DNA from 2 places in the Streptomyces liangshanensis genome. Region 2 is predicted to be linked to the other one. Evidence: predicted binding sites of a transcription regulator. Region 2 holds the regulator's gene; the other holds the start of a gene.
What was found. Region 2 encodes HspR, which represses chaperone genes until heat shock. Its sites were predicted from a motif close to TTGAGNNNNNNNNNCTCAA; they were not measured.
Positions count from the first base shown of each region.

Region 1: a site for HspR is predicted at 2,554-2,572, ahead of lon (endopeptidase La). Genes of this name have one in related genera too.

Region 1 is NZ_CP050177.1:2,518,655-2,528,977, forward strand. Features, by position in the region: gene HA039_RS10645 (GntR family transcriptional regulator) at 1-14, shown strand, start outside; gene lon (endopeptidase La) at 123-2,531, opposite strand; gene HA039_RS10655 (GNAT family N-acetyltransferase) at 2,738-3,385, shown strand; gene HA039_RS10660 (spermidine synthase family protein) at 3,609-4,313, shown strand; gene HA039_RS10665 (response regulator transcription factor) at 4,434-5,171, shown strand; gene HA039_RS10670 (HAMP domain-containing sensor histidine kinase) at 5,387-6,442, shown strand; gene HA039_RS10675 (multifunctional oxoglutarate decarboxylase/oxoglutarate dehydrogenase thiamine pyrophosphate-binding subunit/dihydrolipoyllysine-residue succinyltransferase subunit) at 6,723-10,323, shown strand, end outside.
Region 2 is NZ_CP050177.1:3,651,932-3,662,254, forward strand. Features, by position in the region: gene clpB (ATP-dependent chaperone ClpB) at 1-958, opposite strand, end outside; gene HA039_RS15720 (pyridoxamine 5'-phosphate oxidase family protein) at 1,058-1,465, shown strand; gene HA039_RS15725 (Rieske (2Fe-2S) protein) at 1,612-1,932, opposite strand; gene HA039_RS15730 (5'-nucleotidase) at 1,929-2,144, opposite strand; gene HA039_RS15735 (helix-turn-helix transcriptional regulator) at 2,311-3,321, shown strand; gene HA039_RS15740 (heat shock protein transcriptional repressor HspR) at 3,518-3,985, opposite strand; gene dnaJ (molecular chaperone DnaJ) at 3,992-5,194, opposite strand; gene grpE (nucleotide exchange factor GrpE) at 5,270-5,941, opposite strand; gene dnaK (molecular chaperone DnaK) at 5,938-7,803, opposite strand; gene HA039_RS15760 (sugar transferase) at 8,092-8,820, shown strand; gene HA039_RS15765 ((Fe-S)-binding protein) at 8,880-10,323, shown strand, end outside.

The DNA of each region.
Region 1 (10,323 bases), 1.1 Mb from region 2:
TCACGCCCGAGTGAGCCGGCGGGCGGCCGGGCAGCCACCGTGCGGGCATACGGCGACGGCCGCGCCCCCGCCCGGAACATGTGTTCCGGGCGGGGCGCGGCCGTTGTCAGCGGGGCGGGGCGTTACGCCGCCGCTGGGACGCGCATTTCTGCGGGGGCCAGGGCGATGTCCAGGACCTGGCGGACGTCCGTCACCGGGTGGATCTCCAGTTTGTCCAGGATCTCCGCCGGGACGTCGTCGAGGTCCGCCTCGTTGCGCTTCGGGATCACGACCGTCGTGATGCCCGCCCGGTGGGCCGCCAGGAGCTTCTGCTTCAGGCCGCCGATGGGCAGGACGCGGCCGGTCAGCGAGACCTCGCCGGTCATGGCGACGTCCGTGCGGACCAGGCGGCCGCTCAGGAGCGAGGCCAGGGCCGTCGTCATCGTGATGCCCGCGCTCGGGCCGTCCTTCGGGACCGCGCCCGCCGGGAAGTGGATGTGCACGCCCCGGTCCTTGAGGTCCGCGACCGGCAGCTCCAGTTCCGCGCCCCGGGAGCGGAGGAAGGAGAGCGCGATCTGTGCCGACTCCTTCATCACGTCACCGAGCTGGCCCGTCAGGGTCAGGCCCGAGCCGCCCGTCTCCGGGTCGGCGAGCGACGCCTCCACGAAGAGGACGTCGCCGCCCGCGCCGGTGACCGCGAGGCCCGTCGCCACGCCGGGGACCGCCGTGCGGCGCTCCGCCGGGTCCTGCGCGGACTCGGGGACGTGGTGCGGACGCCCGATCAGCTTGCGCAGGTCGTCGGGGCCGAGCGTGAACGGCAGTTCCCTGCGGCCCAGTTCGTGTTCCGCCGCGACCTTGCGGAGGAGTCTGGCGATGGACCGCTCCAGGTTACGGACGCCCGCCTCGCGGGTGTACTCGCCCGCCAGCCTGCGCAGCGCCTCGTCCTCCAGCGTGACCTCGCCGGTCTCCAGGCCCGCGCGCTCCAGCTGCCGGGGCAGCAGGTGGTCCCGGGCGATGACGACCTTCTCGTCCTCGGTGTAGCCGTCGAGCCTGACCAGCTCCATCCGGTCGAGCAGCGCCTCCGGGATGGCCTCCAGGACGTTCGCCGTGGCGAGGAACACCACGTCGGACAGGTCGAGTTCGACCTCCAGGTAGTGGTCGCGGAAGGTGTGGTTCTGCGCCGGGTCCAGGACCTCCAGCAGCGCCGCCGCCGGGTCGCCCCGGTAGTCGGAGCCGACCTTGTCGATCTCGTCCAGCAGGACGACCGGGTTCATCGAACCGGCCTCCTTGATCGCCCGGACGATACGGCCCGGCAGCGCGCCGACGTAGGTACGCCGGTGTCCGCGGATCTCCGCCTCGTCACGGACGCCGCCCAGCGCCACCCGCACGAACTTACGTCCCATGGAGTGCGCGACCGACTCGCCGAGCGAGGTCTTGCCGACGCCGGGAGGACCGACCAGGGCCAGTACGGCGCCGCCGCGCCGCCCGCCGACCACCCCGAGCCCGCGCTCCGCGCGCCGCTTGCGCACGGCCAGGTACTCGGTAATGCGCTCCTTCACGTCCTCCAGGCCCGCGTGCTCGGCGTCGAGGACCCGCTGGGCGCCCTTGATGTCGTACTCGTCCTCGGTCCTGACGTTCCAGGGCAGTTCGAGCACGGTGTCGAGCCACGTGCGGATCCAGGAGCCCTCGGGGCTCTGGTCCGACGAGCGCTCCAGCTTCTCGACCTCCTTGAGGGCGGCCTCCCGCACCTTCTCGGGCAGGTCGGCGGCCTCGACACGGGTCCGGTAGTCGTCGGACTCGTCCTCGTCGCCCTCGCCGTTCAGGCCGCGCAGTTCCTTCCGTACGGCTTCGAGCTGGCGCCTCAGCAGGAACTCGCGCTGCTGCTTGTCGACGCCTTCCTGCACGTCCTTGGCGATGGACTCAGCGACGTCCTGCTCCGCGAGGTGCTCCCGGAGCTGGTCGGTGGCGAGCTTGAGCCGGGCCACCGGGTCGGTGGTCTCCAGCAGCTCGACCTTCTGCGCGGTCGACAGGAACGGCGAGTACCCGGCGTTGTCCGCCAGCTGCGACACGTCGTCGATCTGCTGGACGCGGTCCACCACCTGCCACGCGCCGCGCTTCTTCAGCCAGTCGGCGGCGAGGGCCTTGTACTCCTTCATCAGGTCGGTGACGGCGCCGGGCAGCGGATCCGGCGCCAGCTCCTCGACGCTCAGACCCTCGACCCAGAGGGCCGCGCCGGGCCCGGACGTCCCCGCGCCGATCTGCACGCGGCCACGGCCGCGGATCAGTGCGCCGGGGTCGCCGTCCGAGAGCCGGCCGACCTGTTCGACGGTGCCGCGCACACCCGTACCGGCGTACGTGCCGTCGATGCGCGGGACGAGCAGCACCTGCGGCTTGACCCCGGCGCCCTCGGCGCGGGCCGCCGCCTGGGCGGCCTCCACGGCCGCGCGGACCTCGGCGTCGGACAGGTCGAGCGGAACCACCATTCCGGGCAGCACGACCTCGTCGTCGAGCGGCAGCACGGGAAGCGTGAGCGATGTGGACGTGAGAGCCATGATCTCCCCTTCGGCATTCAAGTTGAGCTGTACCGACTCAATGCTTATGAGTCCCTCAATGTTCCCCGGGGGCTGTTCGCTCTGAGCGATCGCTCTGACGTGCGGTCTTGCGCGCCGCACGCCAGGTAGAGCAACGAGTCGCGGTCAGAGATTCCGGCCAGGGGCGCGGGTTCTCACGGCCCGCGGGCGGGTGATGTAATGCTCCGGTGGATATAGCAGCCATTACATCGGCGTGGGTGGCGGGGTGGACGGTCTCCCGCGGCACCCGCCCCGCCGAACCCCGGCCCTGGGGGTACGTGATCCAGGTGGGCGCTCCCGGCCATGTGGCCCGGCACGTCCTCCCCGAGCCGGACGGCACGACGGTGCGGAAGCTCTGCGACACGATCACCGAGCCCGGCGTCTGGCTCCGCCTGATGGCGCCGCGCGAGGAGGTCGCCGGATGGATCACCCCCGGGTGGACCCTGCGGGAGGATCCCGGCTTCCTGATGACCAAGGCCCTGCCCCACCCTGCTGGTCAGGCCGCTCCCCCTGCCCCGCCCGACGGCTACCGCCTGCGCACCGAGCGCGCCGCCGGGGTCGTCACGGTCCGGATCCTGGCCCCGGACGGGGAGCCCGCGGCGCGCGGCCAGGTCGCGCCGACCGGCGCCACCGCCGTCTTCGACCAGATCGGGACCGAGGCCGCGCACCGGCGCCGGGGGCTCGGGGCGCTGGTGATGGGAACGCTGGAGCGGGCCGCGGCGGAGGCCGGCGCGGCGACCGGCATCCTGGGCGCGACCGTGGACGGCCGGGCCCTGTACACCGCGCTCGGGTGGGAGGTCAGGGGGCCGCTCACCGGAGCCGTCCGCGCCGGCTGATCCCCGGGGCGGCGTCCCGGGCGGAGGCCCGTTCCGGCGCGGCGATTCCGGCGCGTGCTTCCGGCGCGTGCTTCCGGCGCCCGATTCCCCGGATCCCGGTTGTGACCGGCCCCCCGGGACCAGCAGGATGGCGCCCGGGCGCCCCAGGACGCCGGACCGCCCACGCCGGCCGGCCGGCCGACCCGTGCCGCCCGGCGCAAACCCTCTCCCGAAAGGTCGCACCATGTACGTGTCCGTCCCGGAACCCGGTCCGGACTCCGGCCCCGTCACCCTCGACCGCCGCGACGGCCCCCACGGCGAGGTCGTCCTGCGGCGGCGCGGCGCCGAACTGGAGATCATCGCCAACGGGTGCTTCCTGATGGACACGTCCGACGGCCGCTCCGAGCGCCTCCTCATCGACGCCGCCCTCGCCGCCCTCCCCGACGCCCGCCGCGCAGGCCACCCCTCCGTCCTCGTCGGCGGCCTCGGCGTCGGCTTCTCCCTCGCGCACGCCGCCGCCGACCCCCGGTGGGGCCGGATCGTGGTCGTCGAGCGCGAGGAGGCCGTCATCGACTGGCACCGCACCGGCCCGCTCGCCCGGATCTCGGGCGCCGCGCTCGCCGACCCGCGCACCGAGATCCTGCACGCCGACCTCGTCGCGTACGTACGGACCGCCACGGACAGCTACGACGCCCTGTGCCTCGACATCGACAACGGGCCTGACTGGACCGTCACCGAGGACAACACGGGCCTCTACACGCCGAGCGGGCTCGCGGCGTGCCGGGAGCGCCTCAACCCCGGCGGTGTGCTGGCCATTTGGTCCGCGCAGCCGTCCGCCGCCTTCGGCGAAGCGCTCCGGAATGCCGGGTTCGGTGGAGTTACGGCCGAAGAGATCCCTGTTGCCCGAGGCGTACCGGACGTCGTCCATCTCGCCGTTCGCACTGCGTAGCCGTGACCCTGTTCCTGCCTCTACGCTGCTCCCACACCCGCGATCTCCGTCCACATGGAGATCGCATGTGACGGATCGACGACGATCGCAGAACGCGTACCAGCCAGCAGGGGCGGGGCCATGGAGCAGACACAGACCAGCCACAACGGGGTCGCGGCGACGCCGGGCGCCCAGCGAAGGGTCCTGGTCGTCGAGGACGACGCGACCATCGTCGACGCCATCGCCGCCCGGCTGCGGGCCGAGGGGTTCCTGGTCCAGACGGCGGTGGACGGCCCCGCGGCCGTCGACGCGGCGGAGGCCTGGCAGCCGGACGTGATGGTCCTCGACGTGATGCTGCCCGGCTTCGACGGCCTGGAGGTCTGCCGCCGCGTCCAGGCGCAGCGCCCGGTGCCGGTGCTGATGCTGACGGCCCGCGACGACGAGACGGACATGCTGGTCGGGCTCGGCGTCGGCGCCGACGACTACATGACCAAGCCCTTCTCCATGCGGGAGCTGGCGGCGCGGGTGCACGTGCTGCTGCGCCGCGTCGAGCGCGCGGCGCTGGCCGCCGTCACCCCGCGCAGCGGCATCCTGCGCCTGGGCGAGCTGGAGATCGACCACGCGCAGCGCCGGGTCCGGGTGCGCGCCGAGGACGTCCACCTGACGCCGACCGAGTTCGACCTGCTGGTCTGCCTGGCGAGCACCCCGCGCGCGGTGCTCTCGCGCGAGCAGCTGCTCGCCGAGGTGTGGGACTGGGCGGACGCGTCGGGCACCCGTACGGTCGACAGCCACATCAAGGCGCTGCGCCGGAAGATCGGCGCCGAGCGGATCCGTACCGTCCACGGCGTCGGGTACGCCCTGGAGACCCCGGCCCCATGACCCGCCCCCGGGACGGCGCACGCCGGGAAGCCGCCCCGTACGACGACTCGCGCGGCGGTCCGTTCGAGGGGTCGCGCGGCAGCTCCCAGGGCGGCCCGTACGAAGGTCCCCGCCGCGGCTCCCGGGGCGGTCCCGGCGCACGGCCGAGTGGACGGCAGGCAGGCCGGCCGGGCGGACGTCCAGGACCGCGCGGCAGGGTCCCCGAGAAGACCGGCCTGCGGCCCTTCTCCATCAAGGCCAAGCTCGGCACCCTGGTCGTCGTCTCCGTCTTCATCACCACCGGCCTGCTGATGGTGGCCCTGCGCACGGAGACCGAGCTGCGCTTCATCACCGTCTTCTCGGTGATCGCCACGCTCCTCATCACCCAGTTCGTGGCGCACGGCCTCACCGCCCCGCTCGACGAGATGACCACCGTCGCGAAGGGCATCTCGCACGGCGACTACACGCGCCGCGTCAGCGGCATCGACCGCCGGGACGAGCTGGGCGACCTCGCCACCACCATCAACCGCATGGCGGACGACCTGGAGGCCGTCGACCGGCACCGCAAGGAGCTGGTCGCCAACGTCTCGCACGAACTGCGCACCCCCATCGCGGCGCTGCGCGCGGTCCTGGAGAACGTCGTGGACGGCGTGTCCGCCGCGGACCCGGAGACGATGCGCACCGCCCTGCGGCAGACGGAACGGCTGGGCAGGCTCACCGAGACCCTGCTCGACCTGTCCAGGCTCGACAACGGCGTGGTGACGCTCAAGGCCCAGCGTTTCGAGGTGTGGCCGTACCTGTCCGGCGTACTCAAAGAGGCCAATCTGGCGGCGTCGCAGCGCGCGGTCGGCTCCGGATCCGGCAATCACACCCGTACGGACGTCCACCTCCACCTGGACGTCTCGCCGCCGGAACTGACCGCGCACGCGGACGCGGAGCGCCTGCACCAGGTCGTCGCCAACCTCATCGACAACGCGGTCAAGCACAGCCCGCCGCACGGCCGGGTGACGGTACGGGCCCGGCGCGGCCCCCGCCCCGAGTCGTTGGACCTGGAGGTCCAGGACGAAGGGCCCGGCATACCGGAGGCCGAACGGCACCGCGTCTTCGAGCGGTTCAACCGCGGCAGCGCGCCCTCCCCGCACGGTCCCGGCAGCGACGGGGGCACCGGTCTGGGGCTCGCGATCGCGCGGTGGGCGGTCGATCTGCACGGCGGACGCATCGGAGTGGCCGAATCCGCACGTGGCTGCCGGATCCGCGTCACTCTTCCGGGAATTCCCCAGGCGCGGGATTGACGTAGAGTTCGGACTTGTTAGCGCACGATCTCCGGGTACGGAGTCGGGGACGGGCGGACTACGGGCCGCGGACCCGCCGCAGCCGGGGACAGTGCTGGACGGGCGCTCTCCCGGCGAGGCGAACCAGGCTTGTTTCCCGCCATTTCATACGCTGAAACCCGCCGTCAGATGTGACTTGCACGACGATGGCCCGCCTGGCCTGCACCTGCGGGCCCGGTTAGGCGTAGCCTTGATTCCCGCTGTCCATCACCTTGTGAAGCGGAAGAGGGCGGTTCACGCCGTGTCGTCTCAGTCCCCCAGTAAGCCGAGCATCTCGACCGACGAAGACGGGCAAGGGAAGAACCCTGCCGCCGCCTTCGGTGCCAACGAATGGCTCGTCGACGAGATCTACCAGCAGTACCTCCAGGACCCGAATTCGGTCGACCGCGCCTGGTGGGACTTCTTCGCCGACTACAAGCCGGGCACGCCCGGCACGGCGGACAAGCCAGCGGAGACCGCAGCCGCGGGGGCTGCGGTGACCCCGGCCGCCACGACCGCCGCCTCGACCCCGACAGCCACCCCGGCACCGGCTCAGGCCGCCGCGCCGGCGCGGCCCGCGGACCGGGCCGCCGCGCCCGCCGCGCAGGCGCCGGCCCCCGCCGCCCAGGCTCCGGCCCCGCAGGCACCGGCCGCGCCCGCCGCGCAGGCCCCGGCGCAGGCCGCGGCGCAGGCCGCGGCCCCCGCCGCTCCCGCGCAGGCCGCGGCGAAGCCATCGACGAATGGCAACGCCCCCGCCGCCGCCGAGGGCCCGGAGTACGTGACGCTGCGCGGCCCGTCCGCCGCGGTCGCGAAGAACATGAACGCGTCGCTGGAGCTGCCCACGGCCACGTCCGTGCGCGCGGTCCCGGTGAAGCTGCTCTTCGACAACCGCATCGTCATCAACAACCACCTGAAGCGCGCGCGCGGCGGCAAGATCTCCTTCACGCACCTCATCGGGTACGCGATGGTGCAGGCCCTCAAGGCCATGCCGACGATGAACCACTCCTTCACGGAGAAGGACGGCAAGCCGACCCTCGTCAAGCCCGAGCACGTCAACCTCGGCCTGGCCATCGACCTGGTGAAGCCCAACGGCGACCGCCAGCTCGTCGTCGCCGGCATCAAGAAGGCCGAGACGCTCAACTTCTTCGAGTTCTGGCAGGCGTACGAGGACATCGTCCGCCGCGCCCGTACGAACAAGCTGACGATGGAGGACTTCACCGGCGTCACCGCGTCGCTGACCAACCCCGGCGGCATCGGCACCGTCCACTCCGTGCCGCGCCTGATGCCCGGTCAGGGCCTCATCCTCGGCGTCGGCGCGATGGACTACCCCGCCGAGTTCCAGGGCACCTCGCAGGACACCCTGAACAAGCTGGGCATCTCCAAGGTCATGACGCTGACCTCCACGTACGACCACCGCGTCATCCAGGGCGCCGCCTCCGGCGAGTTCCTGCGGATCCTCAGCCAACTGCTGCTCGGCGAGAACGACTTCTTCGACGAGATCTTCAAGTCGCTGCGGATCCCGTACGAGCCGGTCCGCTGGCTCAAGGACATCGACGCCTCGCACGACGAGGACGTCACCAAGCCCGCCCGGGTCTTCGAGCTGATCCACTCCTACCGGGTCCGCGGCCACGTCATGGCCGACACCGACCCGCTGGAGTACCGCCAGCGCAAGCACCCCGACCTCGACATCACCGAGCACGGGCTCACGCTGTGGGACCTGGAGCGGGAGTTCGCGGTCGGCGGGTTCGCCGGCAAGTCGATGATGAAGCTGCGCGACATCCTGGGCGTGCTGCGCGAGTCGTACTGCCGCACCACCGGCATCGAGTTCATGCACATCCAGGACCCGAAGCAGCGCAAGTGGCTCCAGGACCGCGTCGAGCGGCCGCGTGGCAAGCCCGAGCGCGAGGAGCAGCTGCGCATCCTGCGCCGGCTCAACGCCGCCGAGGCGTTCGAGACGTTCCTCCAGACCAAGTACGTGGGCCAGAAGCGCTTCTCGCTGGAGGGCGGCGAGTCCGTCATCCCGCTGCTGGACGCGGTCCTCGACTCCGCCGCCGAGGCGCGCCTGGACGAGGTCGTCGTGGGCATGGCCCACCGCGGCCGCCTCAACGTCCTCGCGAACATCGTCGGCAAGTCGTACGCGCAGATCTTCCGCGAGTTCGAGGGCAACCTCGACCCGAAGTCGATGCACGGCTCCGGCGACGTGAAGTACCACCTGGGCGCCAGCGGCACCTTCACCGGGCTGGACGGCGAGCAGATCAAGGTCTCGCTGGCCGCGAACCCCTCGCACCTGGAGGCGGTCGACCCGATCCTGGAGGGCATCGCCCGCGCCAAGCAGGACATCATCAACAAGGCCGGCACGGACTTCACCGTCCTGCCCGTCGCGCTCCACGGCGACGCGGCCTTCGCGGGCCAGGGCGTCGTCGCCGAGACGCTCAACATGTCGCAGCTGCGCGGCTACCGCACCGGCGGCACGGTCCACATCGTGATCAACAACCAGGTCGGCTTCACCGCCGCCCCGGAGGCGTCCCGCTCCTCCATGTACGCGACGGACGTCGCGCGCATGATCGAGGCGCCGATCATCCACGTGAACGGTGACGACCCGGAGGCGGTCGTCCGCGTCGGGCGCCTGGCGTTCGAGTTCCGCCAGACGTTCAACAAGGACGTCGTGATCGACCTCATCTGCTACCGCCGCCGCGGTCACAACGAGGGCGACAACCCGCAGTTCACCAACCCGCAGATGTACAACCTGATCGACAAGAAGCGCTCGGTGCGCAAGCTCTACACCGAGTCGCTCATCGGCCGCGGCGACATCACGCTGGAAGAGGCGGAGCAGGCGCTCCAGGACTTCCAGGGCCAGCTGGAGAAGGTCTTCGCGGAGGTCCGCGAGGCCACCTCGCAGCCCGCTCCGACGCATGTCCCGGACGCCCAGGCGGAGTTCCCGGTCGCGGTCACCACGGCCGTGTCCCAGGAGGTCGTCAAGCGGATCGCCGAGTCGCAGGTCGCCATCCCCGACACGGTCACCGTCCACCCCCGCCTGATGCCGCAGCTCCAGCGCCGCGCGTCCTCCGTGGACGACGGCACGATCGACTGGGGCATGGGCGAGACCCTCGCCATCGGCTCGCTGCTCATGGAAGGCACGCCGGTCCGGCTGTCCGGCCAGGACACCCGCCGCGGTACGTTCGGCCAGCGCCACGCCGTCCTGGTCGACCAGGAGACCGGCGAGGACTACACCCCGCTGCTCTACCTGACCGACGACCAGGCCCGCTACAACGTCTACGACTCGCTGCTCAGCGAGTACGCGGCGATGGGCTTCGAGTACGGCTACTCCCTCGCCCGGCCGGAATCGCTGGTCATGTGGGAGGCGCAGTTCGGTGACTTCGTCAACGGCGCCCAGACGGTCGTCGACGAGTTCATCTCCTCGGCCGAGCAGAAGTGGGGCCAGACGTCCGGCGTCACCCTGCTGCTGCCGCACGGGTACGAGGGCCAGGGCCCGGACCACTCGTCCGCGCGTCCCGAGCGCTTCCTCCAGATGTGCGCGCAGAACAACATGACGGTCGCCATGCCGACGCTGCCGTCGAACTACTTCCACCTGCTGCGCTGGCAGGTCCACAACCCGCACCACAAGCCGCTGATCGTCTTCACCCCGAAGCTGCTGCTGCGCCTCAAGGCGGCCGCGTCGAAGGTCGAGGAGTTCACCACCGGCGGCTTCCGCCCGGTGATCGGTGACACGGCGGTCGCGGCGGGCACGGTCGATCCGGCCGCGGTGCGCAAGGTCGTCTTCTGCGCCGGCAAGGTCTACTACGACCTGGAGGCCGAGCGGCAGAAGCGCGGTACGACGGACACGGCGATCCTGCGCCTGGAGC
Region 2 (10,323 bases):
CGTCCAGCGTCGTCGCGCCGACCATGCGCAGCTCCCCGCGCGCGAGCATCGGCTTCAACATGTTGCCCGCGTCCATGGAGGAGTCGCCGCCGGCGCCCGCGCCGACGACGGTGTGCAGTTCGTCGATGAACGTGATGATCTGTCCGTCGCTGCCCTTGATCTCGGCGAGGACGGTCTTGAGGCGCTCCTCGAACTCGCCGCGGTACTTCGCGCCGGCCACCATCGCCCCGAGGTCCAGCGAAACCAGCCGCTTGTTCTTGAGCGATTCCGGCACGTCGCCCTTGACAATCCGCTGCGCGAGCCCCTCGACCACGGCCGTCTTGCCGACGCCGGGCTCGCCGATCAGCACCGGATTGTTCTTCGTACGGCGTGACAGCACCTGCACCACCCGCCGGATCTCCTGGTCCCGGCCGATGACCGGGTCGAGCCTGCCCTCGCGGGCGGCGGCGGTGAAATCGGTGCCGAACTTCTCCAGGGCCTTGTACTGGCCCTCCGGGTCGGGTGTGGTCACCCGGCGCCCTCCCCTTGCCTTCTCGAACGCGTCCAGCAGCTTTTTCGCCCCGGCCCCCTGCCGGTCCAGCACCTCCCCGGTCCGCCCGCCCTTGGCGGCGATCCCGATCAGCAGGTGCTCCGTGGAGAGGTACTCGTCCCCCAGCTCCTTCGCGCGCCGGTCGGCGTCCGCGATGACGGCCAGCAGCTCGCGGTTGGGCTGCGGGGGCGCCACGGTGGAGCCGGTGACGCTGGGCTGGGCGGCGAGCAGCCGCTCCGTACCGGACCGTACCGCGCCCTGGTCCGCCTCGACGGCGGCCAGCAGGTCGGTGACGTTCTCGTTGTCCTGGCCTGAGAGCAGGGCGAGCAGCAGGTGGGCGGGGGTCAGGTCGGCGTGCCCGGCCGCCACGGCCCTGCTGGTGGCGGCGTTGATGGCGTCCCGGCTCTTGTTGGTCAACTCGGCGTCCACGGGCGCTTTCTCCTCCTCGCGCGGATCTCAACTCTGACTGGGGCAACCTCTGCAAAGTTGAGTCTATTCCACTCAGGGTCGCACGCCTACGCTTTCCGCATGGCCCATGACGTACACCACCCCAGTCCTGAGTTTCTCGCGTTCTGGCGCGAGTACCACCTGTGCACCCTGACCACCCTGCGGGCCGACGGCTCGCCGCACGTGGTCGCGGTGGGGGTGACGTACGACCCGGAGGCAGGCCTCGCACGGGTCATCACCAACAAGAGGAGCAGGAAGGTCGCCAACATCCTGGCGTCGCACGCGAGCGGCGGTGCGCGGGTCGCGGTCTGTCAGGTGCACAAGGGGCGCTGGGCGACTCTGGAAGGCGTCGCGACCATCCGTACGGAACCGGAGGTCGTGGCGGACGCGGTACGCCGTTACGCGGAGCGCTACGAACGCACTCCCGCGCCCAACCCGGACCGGGTTGTCATCGAGATCGCCCTGGAACGGGCGCTCGGTCGCGCGTGATCGTCCGGTCGGGGCCAGGGGGGTGCCCCGACCGGACGTGCCCGCACGCGGGCGGGGGGCACAGCGGCGCCATCGTGTTTCAGGTCCACGATGGCGCCGCTGTGTGGGGGAAGTGCCGGAGCGATTTACAACGACGGGGGAATCGCTCAGGCACTGCGGGGGGTGGCGAGGATGGTCTTGGGTTCGACCAGCTGGTGGTCACGCTGGTCGAGGTTCACGAAAATCATGTCGTACCGGATGGCACATCGGACGGGCTGTGGGGCGCCCCTGGGCTTCCTCAGGCAACGGTAGGCCCGGACGTCGTCGTCCTCCTCGCGTACCACGAGGATCGGCTCTCCGAACAGCGGCACCGTCAGCGAGTCGCCACGATGTGGAATCGCGGTGACCAGGTCGATGAAGTGCCAGCCCGACCGGTAAGCCGTGGCCATCTCCCGCCGGAAGACCCGGTCGTCCGGCGGGACAGTCATGCGACGGTGCCGGCAGGCTCGCCCCAGGCGATGTCCTTCGGGGCCGGGCCCCAGGCGATGTCACCCGCACCGGAGTTCCACGCGATGTCTCCCGCGGCGGCACCCCAGGCGATGTCACCCGCCTTGGCGGCCCACGCGATGTCCCCCGCTCCAGCGGCCTGCGATCCGGCAGGCGTGGTGACCTGGCCCGCGTCCCCTCCGACAGCCAGCACACCACAGGCCAGAGCCGCAGAGAAAGCGGTGGCGACCACCGCGCGAAGCATTCTCTTATACATAGTCGGCTTCGTCCTCACTTAATGGGTTCCTCTTCCCCCGCCATGAAGACGATGTCCCACCCGGGCACGCCAACGCCACCGGATCGAGGCATCATGTTCCTGTATGTTCAGGACCCTGGGGGGTGGAGATTTGCCCGCAAGAGACACAAACCAGACACATCCCCATGCCATCACCGATATGTGTGATGAAGGCAGGCGGCTTTACGCCAGTGCGTTGCGCTCCGGGCGCATTGCCCGGAGCGAGGTCGCGGTGGCGCCGTGCCTCATGGAGTTCCCTCTTCTGCACCCGGATCCGGACGACGCGGACTGGCTTCGCCCCGTTCCACCGTCCGCGGCGCTCGCCCAGCGGCTCCACCCCATCGAGCGGGAGATCCAGGAGCGGCGGCACTTCGCCGTCGAGCTGACCGACTCTTTTGAGCCGTTCATGACGATCAGCGCCCAGGATCCGCCGATCACCCACGCGATCACCGTCCTGGAGGGCGACAGCCGGATCAACGCCGCGCTGGACCTGTCCACCGCCGAGTGCAAAACGGAAGTACTGACGCTGCAACCGGGCGGCGGCAGGAGCGCGCATCTGCTCGCCCAGGGGCTGGAGCGCGGCAGGGCGGTGGTGAACCGCGGGGTCAGCATCCGAACCTTGTACCAGCACACGGCCCGCCACAGCCAGGGGACCTTGGCCTACGCGGAGATGCTGGGCAAGAGCACGGTGGAGATCCGGACACTGGAAGAGCTCACCGAGCGCCTGATCATCTTCGACCGGACCGTCGCGTACATCCCCGCCAGGTCCGACCGGCAGGTCGCCCTGGAGCTGCGCCACCCGGGGCTCGTGGACTACCTGGCCCAGGTCTTCGAGCAGCTCTGGCGGCGCGCCACGCCCCTCACGGAGCAGGTGGAGTACGAGCCGACCCCGGCCGGCATCACGGGTGTCCAGCGGACGATCGCGCAACTGCTGGTGGAGGGGTACGTGGACGAGGCCATCGCACGACGGCTGGGAATGAACGTACGGACGTGCCGCGCGCACATCGCCAAGCTCGCCACCACGCTGGGCAGCGGCAGCCGCGCGCAGTTGGGCTACCTCATCGCGAACTCGGGGATCCTGAACCAGCAGTCCTGACCTGCTCGCGCCAGTCCTGACCGGTCACCGCCAGTCCGCCCGGCTGGGCCCCACGGAGGCCTCAGCCGCCCCAGGGAGCCCAAGGCGGCCCTTCTGGCCCTTCCGTGCCCAGCACGGACGCCCCCGGCGCCCAACAGGGCTCCGGGGGCGTGCTGGTGGCTCTCAGGGCGTGGCGGACGCCGACGCCTTCAGGGCCTCAGGGCCGGTCCGCCGGGCGCCACACGACCAGCGCGCCGGTCGCCTGCACATCGGTGTACGGCACCAGGTCGCGGCGGTACGAGGCGTGCACCTGCGCCTCGCGCTGGCGCATCGCCGCCGCCGCGCCGTCCACGGCCGCCGACAGCTCGGCGACCCGGGCCTGGAGTGCGGCGACCTGGTTCTCCAGCTCGATGATCCGCTTGATGCCCGCCAGGTTGATGCCCTCGTCCTGGGACAGCGCCTGCACCTGGCGGAGCAGCTCGATGTCACGGGCCGAGTAGCGCCGGCCCCGCCCCGCCGTACGGTCCGGGGAGACCAGGCCCAGGCGGTCGTACTGCCGGAGGGTCTGCGGGTGCAGTCCCGAGAGCTGGGCCGCCACCGAGATGACGTACACCGGCGTCTCCTCGGTCAGTTCGTACGCCCTGCCGAACGCGGAAGGCGGTCTGCGCCGCCCGTCCCTGTCCATCTCGGGTCATGCTCCTTTCGCGGCCTGGAACAGCTCCGCCCGCGGGTCGTCGTCCGCGGTCGCCTTCCGGTAGGCCTCCAGCGCGTCACGTGCCTCCACGCCGAGGTCCTTGGGAACGGCGACCTCGACGGTGACCAACAGGTCCCCGCGGCTGCCGTCCTTGCGTACGGCGCCCTTGCCACGGGCGCGCATCGTACGGCCGTTGGGGGTGCCCGCGGGCAGTTTCAGCGTGACCGGGGGGCCGCCGAGCGTCGGCACCTTCACCTCGCCGCCGAGCGTGGCCTCCGTGAAGGAGACCGGCACCGTGACGGTGAGGTTGTCGCCCTTCCGGCCGAAGACCGGGTGGGCGCCGACATGCACGACCACGTACAGGTCGCCCGCCGGGCCGCCGCGCTCACCGGGAGCGCCCTTGCCGCGCAGCCGGATCCGCTGGCCGTCGCTGACGCCCGCCGGGATCCGCACCTGCATCGTCCTGGACGACCTGGCGCGCCCGCTTCCCTTGCAGACCTCGCAGGGGTCCTGGGCGATCAGGCCGCGGCCCTTGCAGTCCACGCACGGGTCGGTGAGCGAGAAGCCGCCACCGCTGCCGCGGGAGACCTGCCCGGTGCCGACGCAGGTCGGGCAGACCCGCGGGGTGCCGTTCTTGTCGCCCGTACCCGAACAGGCCTTGCAGGGTGCCTGGCTGGACATCCGCAGCGGGACCGTGGCCCCGTCGACCGCCTCGGTGAAGCTGAGCGTCACCTCGGACTCGATGTCCTGGCCGCGGCGCGGCTGGACCCGGGTGCTGCCGGGGCCTCCCCGGTTGAAGAGGCCGCCGAACATGTCCCCGATGCCACCACCGCCGCCGCCGCCGAAGCCGCCGCCCTGCGCCGTTCCCGTACCACCGCCGCCCGGGGCGCCCCCGAAGAGGTCGCCCAGGTCGAAGTTGAAGGAACCGCCGCCGGCGCCCGGTCCGGGCCGGAAGCCGCCGTTGCCGAAGAGCGCGCGGGCCTCGTCGTACTCCTTGCGGCGCTTGGTGTCGCCGAGCACGTCGTTGGCCTCGGAGATCTCCTTGAAGCGCTCCTCGGCCTTCGCGTCACCCTTGTTGGCGTCCGGGTGGAACTCGCGGGCGAGCTTCCGGTACGCCTTCTTGATCTCGGCCTCGGTGGCGTCCTTGGGGACGCCGAGAACCTTGTAGTAGTCCTTCTCCACGAAGTCCTTCGTGCTCATTCCCGACGTCCCTCCTCTCCACCGGCCGCCGTTACGCCGTCCGTGCCTGCCGTACCCACCGCCGTGCCCGCAGCGTCAGCCCTCGTCGGGGCCACCGCTGTCCTTGCCTTGCGCGGACGAGCCCGACTCGCCCGCCTGCTCCTCCGACTTGGGCGTCGCCCCCGGCTGGGGCTCCGCCACCGCGACGCGGGCGGGCCTGATCGTCCGCTCGCCGAACCGGTACCCAGGCTGAAGGATCGCGACGCAGGTGTCTTCCGTGACATCCGGCGCATACGAGTGCATCAGCGCTTCGTGGATCGTCGGGTCGAAGGGCTCGCCCTCCTTGCCGAACTGCTGGAGGCCCATCTTGGCGACGATGGTCTCCAGCGACTCGGCGACCGACTTGAAGCCGCCCACCAGCTCTTCGTGCTCGCGGGCGCGCCCGATGTCGTCGAGCACCGGCAGGAGCTCCGTCAGCAGCTTCGCGACGGCGATCTCCTTGACCGTGACCCGGTCACGCTCCACCCTGCGGCGGTAGTTCTGGTACTCGGCCTGGAGCCGCTGGAGGTCCGCCGTGCGCTCGGCGAGCGCCGTGCGCACCTGGTCCAGCTGCGCCGTCAGCGCTATGTCGTTCACGTCCCCGGCCGGGGCCGCCGGGCCGGTCTCCTTCGCGGAGTCCGGCCCGCCGGCCTGCGGCGCGGCGTCTTCGGGGGTCGCGCCGGAGGGGACGTCAGGCTTCTCCTCGAAGCCCGGGGTCTCCTCGGTCACGCGGCACCGCCCTTGGTGTCACGCTCGTCGTCCACGATCTCGGCGTCGACGACGTCGTCCGTGCCGTCCTGGGAGGCCTGGCCCTGCTGGGCGCCCGGCGCCTCGGCGCCGGCGGTCGCACCCTCGGCCTGGGCGTTGGCGTACATCGCCTGGCCCAGCTTCTGGGAGACGGCCGCGACCTTCTCGGTGGACGTACGGATCTCGGCGGTGTCCTCGCCCTTGAGCTTCTCCTTCAGCTCGGCGATGGACTCCTCGACCTCCGTCTTGACGTCGCCGGGGACCTTGTCCTCGTTGTCCTTGAGGAACTTCTCCGTCTGGTAGACGAGCTGCTCCGCCTGGTTGCGCGTCTCGGCGGCCTCGCGGCGCTTGTGGTCCTCGTCCGCGTACTGCTCGGCCTCTTCGCGCATCCGGTTGACCTCGTCGCGCGGCAGCGAGGAGCCACCGGTGACGGTCATCTTCTGCTCCTTGCCGGTGCCGAGGTCCTTCGCGGCCACGTGCATGATGCCGTTGGCGTCGATGTCGAAGGCGACCTCGATCTGCGGCACGCCACGCGGGGCGGGCGGCAGGCCGGTCAGCTCGAACATCCCGAGCTTCTTGTTGTACGCGGCGATCTCGCGCTCGCCCTGGTAGACCTGGATCTGCACCGACGGCTGGTTGTCCTCGGCCGTCGTGAAGATCTCGGAGCGCTTCGTCGGGATCGTCGTGTTGCGCTCGATCAGCTTGGTCATGATGCCGCCCTTGGTCTCGATACCCAGGGACAGCGGGGTCACGTCGAGGAGCAGGACGTCCTTGACCTCACCCTTCAGGACACCGGCCTGGAGCGCGGCACCGATGGCGACGACCTCGTCGGGGTTCACACCCTTGTTGGCGTCACGGCCGCCGGTGAGCTCCTTGACGAGCTCCGCCACGGCGGGCATACGGGTCGAGCCACCGACGAGCACCACGTGGTCGATCTCGGACAGCGCGATGCCGGCGTCCTTGATGACGTTGTGGAACGGCGTCTTGCAGCGGTCCAGCAGGTCGGAGGTGAGCTGCTGGAACTGCGAGCGGGTGATCTTCTCGTCCAGGTGCAGCGGGCCCTCGGCCGACGCCGTGATGTACGGGAGGTTGATCGTCGTCTCGCTGGACGAGGACAGCTCGATCTTCGCCTTCTCCGCGGCCTCGCGGAGACGCTGGAGAGCCATCTTGTCCTTGGCGAGGTCCACGCCGTGGCCGTTGGCGAACTGCTTCACCAGGAAGTCCACGAGGCGCTGGTCCCAGTCGTCACCACCGAGGTGGTTGTCACCGTTGGTGGCCTTCACCTCGACGACGCCGTCACCGATCTCCAGCAGCGAGACGTCGAACGTACCGCCACCGAGGTCGAAGACCAGGATCGTCTGGTCGTCCTTGTCGAGCCCGTAGGCCAGCGCGGCCGCGGTCGGCTCGTTGACGATACGCAGGACCGTGAGGCCCGCGATCTCGCCGGCCTCCTTGGTGGCCTGGCGCTCGGAGTCGTTGAAGTAGGCCGGGACGGTGATCACCGCGTCGGTGACCTTCTCGCCCAGGTACGCCTCCGCGTCCCGCTTCAGCTTCTGCAGCACGAAGGCCGAGATCTGCTGCGGGTTGAAGTCCTTCCCGTCCAGGTTCATCTTCCAGTCGGTGCCCATGTGGCGCTTGACCGACCGGATGGTCCTGTCGACGTTCGTGACCGCCTGGCGCTTGGCCACCTCTCCGACGAGCACCTCGCCGTTCTTGGCGAAGGCGACGACGGACGGCGTGGTCCTGGCGCCCTCTGCGTTGGTGATGACGGTGGGCTCGCCGCCTTCGAGAACGCTGACGACGGAGTTAGTCGTGCCCAGGTCGATGCCGACCGCACGTGCCATTTCGATTCCTCCAACTGACTTGAGTGGAACAGACTCAAGGATGCATCACGGATCGCGGTGAGTCAAAGGACCTGAGTCGAGGGGGCTCAACAATCGTGCTGACGCGGCGCAACGGGGCTGGCGGGAGGCCTGCGGAAGGCCGGTGAGGGGATCCGCCGGCGCCCGGAGTGCCTCCGGGGCGAGGCGGCCGCGTCATGCGATCGTTCTGTCATAACTTTCACAAAGGCCCCGAAAGTTCCCCGGGAGCCCCCGGAGCCCCCTTGAGCCCAGAACGGTCAGGTGTCCGCCATGGAACGACTCCCGGCACGGGCGCGGCGCCTCGCGAGGGACGTCCCGGCCACCCGGACGGGACGCCTCGCGAAGGGACTCCTGACCCGGGCGGCGCACCGCGCGGGTGACCGCCTGGCCCGGCTCGCGGACCCCAAGCGCCTCCTGGACCTGACGCTCGGCTCGGCCCTGCTGGTTCTCGCGGCCCCGGCCCTGCTGGCGGCGGCGCTCACGGAGGCGGTACGGGCCCGGGGCTCGGGGCGGCCCGTCCTCGCCGGCGACTACCGCACCGGCCTCCACGGACACCCCTTCGTCCTGCGCTCGCTGCGCACCCGCCGGTTCCGGCTCGACCTGCTCTCCCGGCTGCCCCACGTCGTACGCGGAGACCTGTCCCTCGTCGGGCCCGCCCCGCTCGGGCTGGGCACCCCGGCGGCGGCCGCTCCGTGGCGGCAGCTCGTACGGCCGGGCCTGACCGGTCTCGCGCAGGTACGGCGGCACTCGCCGATGCCGTGGGACGAGACCCCGCTGCTGGACCAGCACTACGTCGAGCACCACTGGATCGGCCTGGACCTCCTGATCCTGGTCCGTACGGCCCCGGCCCTGCGCCTGGCGGCACACCCCCAGGGGCACGTACGCACCACGCCCTCCCCCCGCTCCCCGGCCCGCGGGCGCGCCCCAGCGACACAGATCACCACCCGCGCCACTACATTGCGTCGAGACAACTGGGTAACCTCAGCACGAACCGATTAAGTTACTGCTTAGTACGAGTGCTGGACCTTCCACCCTCGCAGGCCCGAGGAGCCCCTCACATGCAACTCGCCGCGATCATCGTGTCGCTGGTACTCGGCGTCGTCGGCGTGGCGCTGTTCGCCCGAGCCATCGCGCAGATCTACCGCTTCGTGCGACTCGGCCAGGACGTCCCCGCGGGCACGCGGACCGACGACCCGAAGCAGCGCACCCTGACGGTGGCCAAGGAGTTCCTCGGCCACACGCGCATGAACCGGTGGGGTGTCGTCGGCGTCGCGCACTGGTTCGTGGCGGTCGGCTTCTTCTCGCTCGTACTGACGCTCGTCAACGCCTTCGGGCAGCTCTTCCAGGCCGACTGGCTGCTGCCCGTGATCGGCGACTGGACCCCGTACGAGGTGTTCGTCGAGCTCATCGGCGCGCTGACGACGCTCGGCATCCTGACGCTGATCGTGGTCCGCCAGCTGTCCCTGCCGACGCGCGCGGGCCGCAAGTCCCGCTTCGCGGGCTCGAACTTCGGCCAGGCGTACTTCGTCGAGGCCGTCATCCTCGTCATCGGGGTGGCGATCCTGCTGCTGCGCGGGCTGGAGGGCGCGCTGCACCACGCGGACGGCTACCAGGCCGCGTACGTCGTCTCGTACCCCCTCGTCGCGGCCTTCAAGGGCCTGAGCCTCACCACCCTCCAGAACCTGGTCTACCTGATCGCGATGATCAAGATCGGGACGTCCTTCGTCTGGATGATCACGGTCGCGCTCAAGACCGACATGGGCGTCGCCTGGCACCGCTTCCTGGCCTTCCCGAACATCTGGTTCAAGCGCGACGCGGCCGGCGGCACGGCGCTCGGCGCCCTGCTCCCGATGACCAGCGGCGGCAAGGAGATCGACTTCGAGGAGCCGGGCGACGACGACGTGTTCGGCGTCTCCCAGATCGAGCACTTCTCCTGGAAGGGCATCCTCGACTTCTCGACGTGCACGGAGTGCGGCCGCTGCCAGTCGCAGTGCCCCGCCTGGAACACCGGCAAGCCCCTCTCCCCCAAGCTGCTGATCATGTCGCTGCGCGACCACGCGCACGCCAAGGCCCCGTACCTGCTGGCCGGCGGCGGCAAGACCATGGAGGGCGAGGAGAAGGCGACGGCGGAGCAGCTGGCCGGGGTGCCGGCCGCCGCGCTGGCCGAGGCCGAGCGCCCGCTGATCGGGACGCTGGAGGAGAACGGGGTCATCGACCCGGACGTGCTGTGGTCCTGCACCACGTGCGGCGCGTGTGTCGAGCAGTGCCCCGTGGACATCGAGCACGTCGACCACATCCTCGACATGCGGCGCTACCAGGTGATGATCGAGAGCTCGTTCCCGAGCGAGGCCGGGACGATGCTCAAGAACCTGGAGAAGAAGGGCAACCCGTGGGGGTTGCAGAAGAAGCAGCGGCTGGAGTGGACGAAGGAGGTCGACTTCGAGGTCCCGGTCGTCGGCCAGGACGTCGAGGACCTGTCGGAGGTCGACTACCTGTACTGGG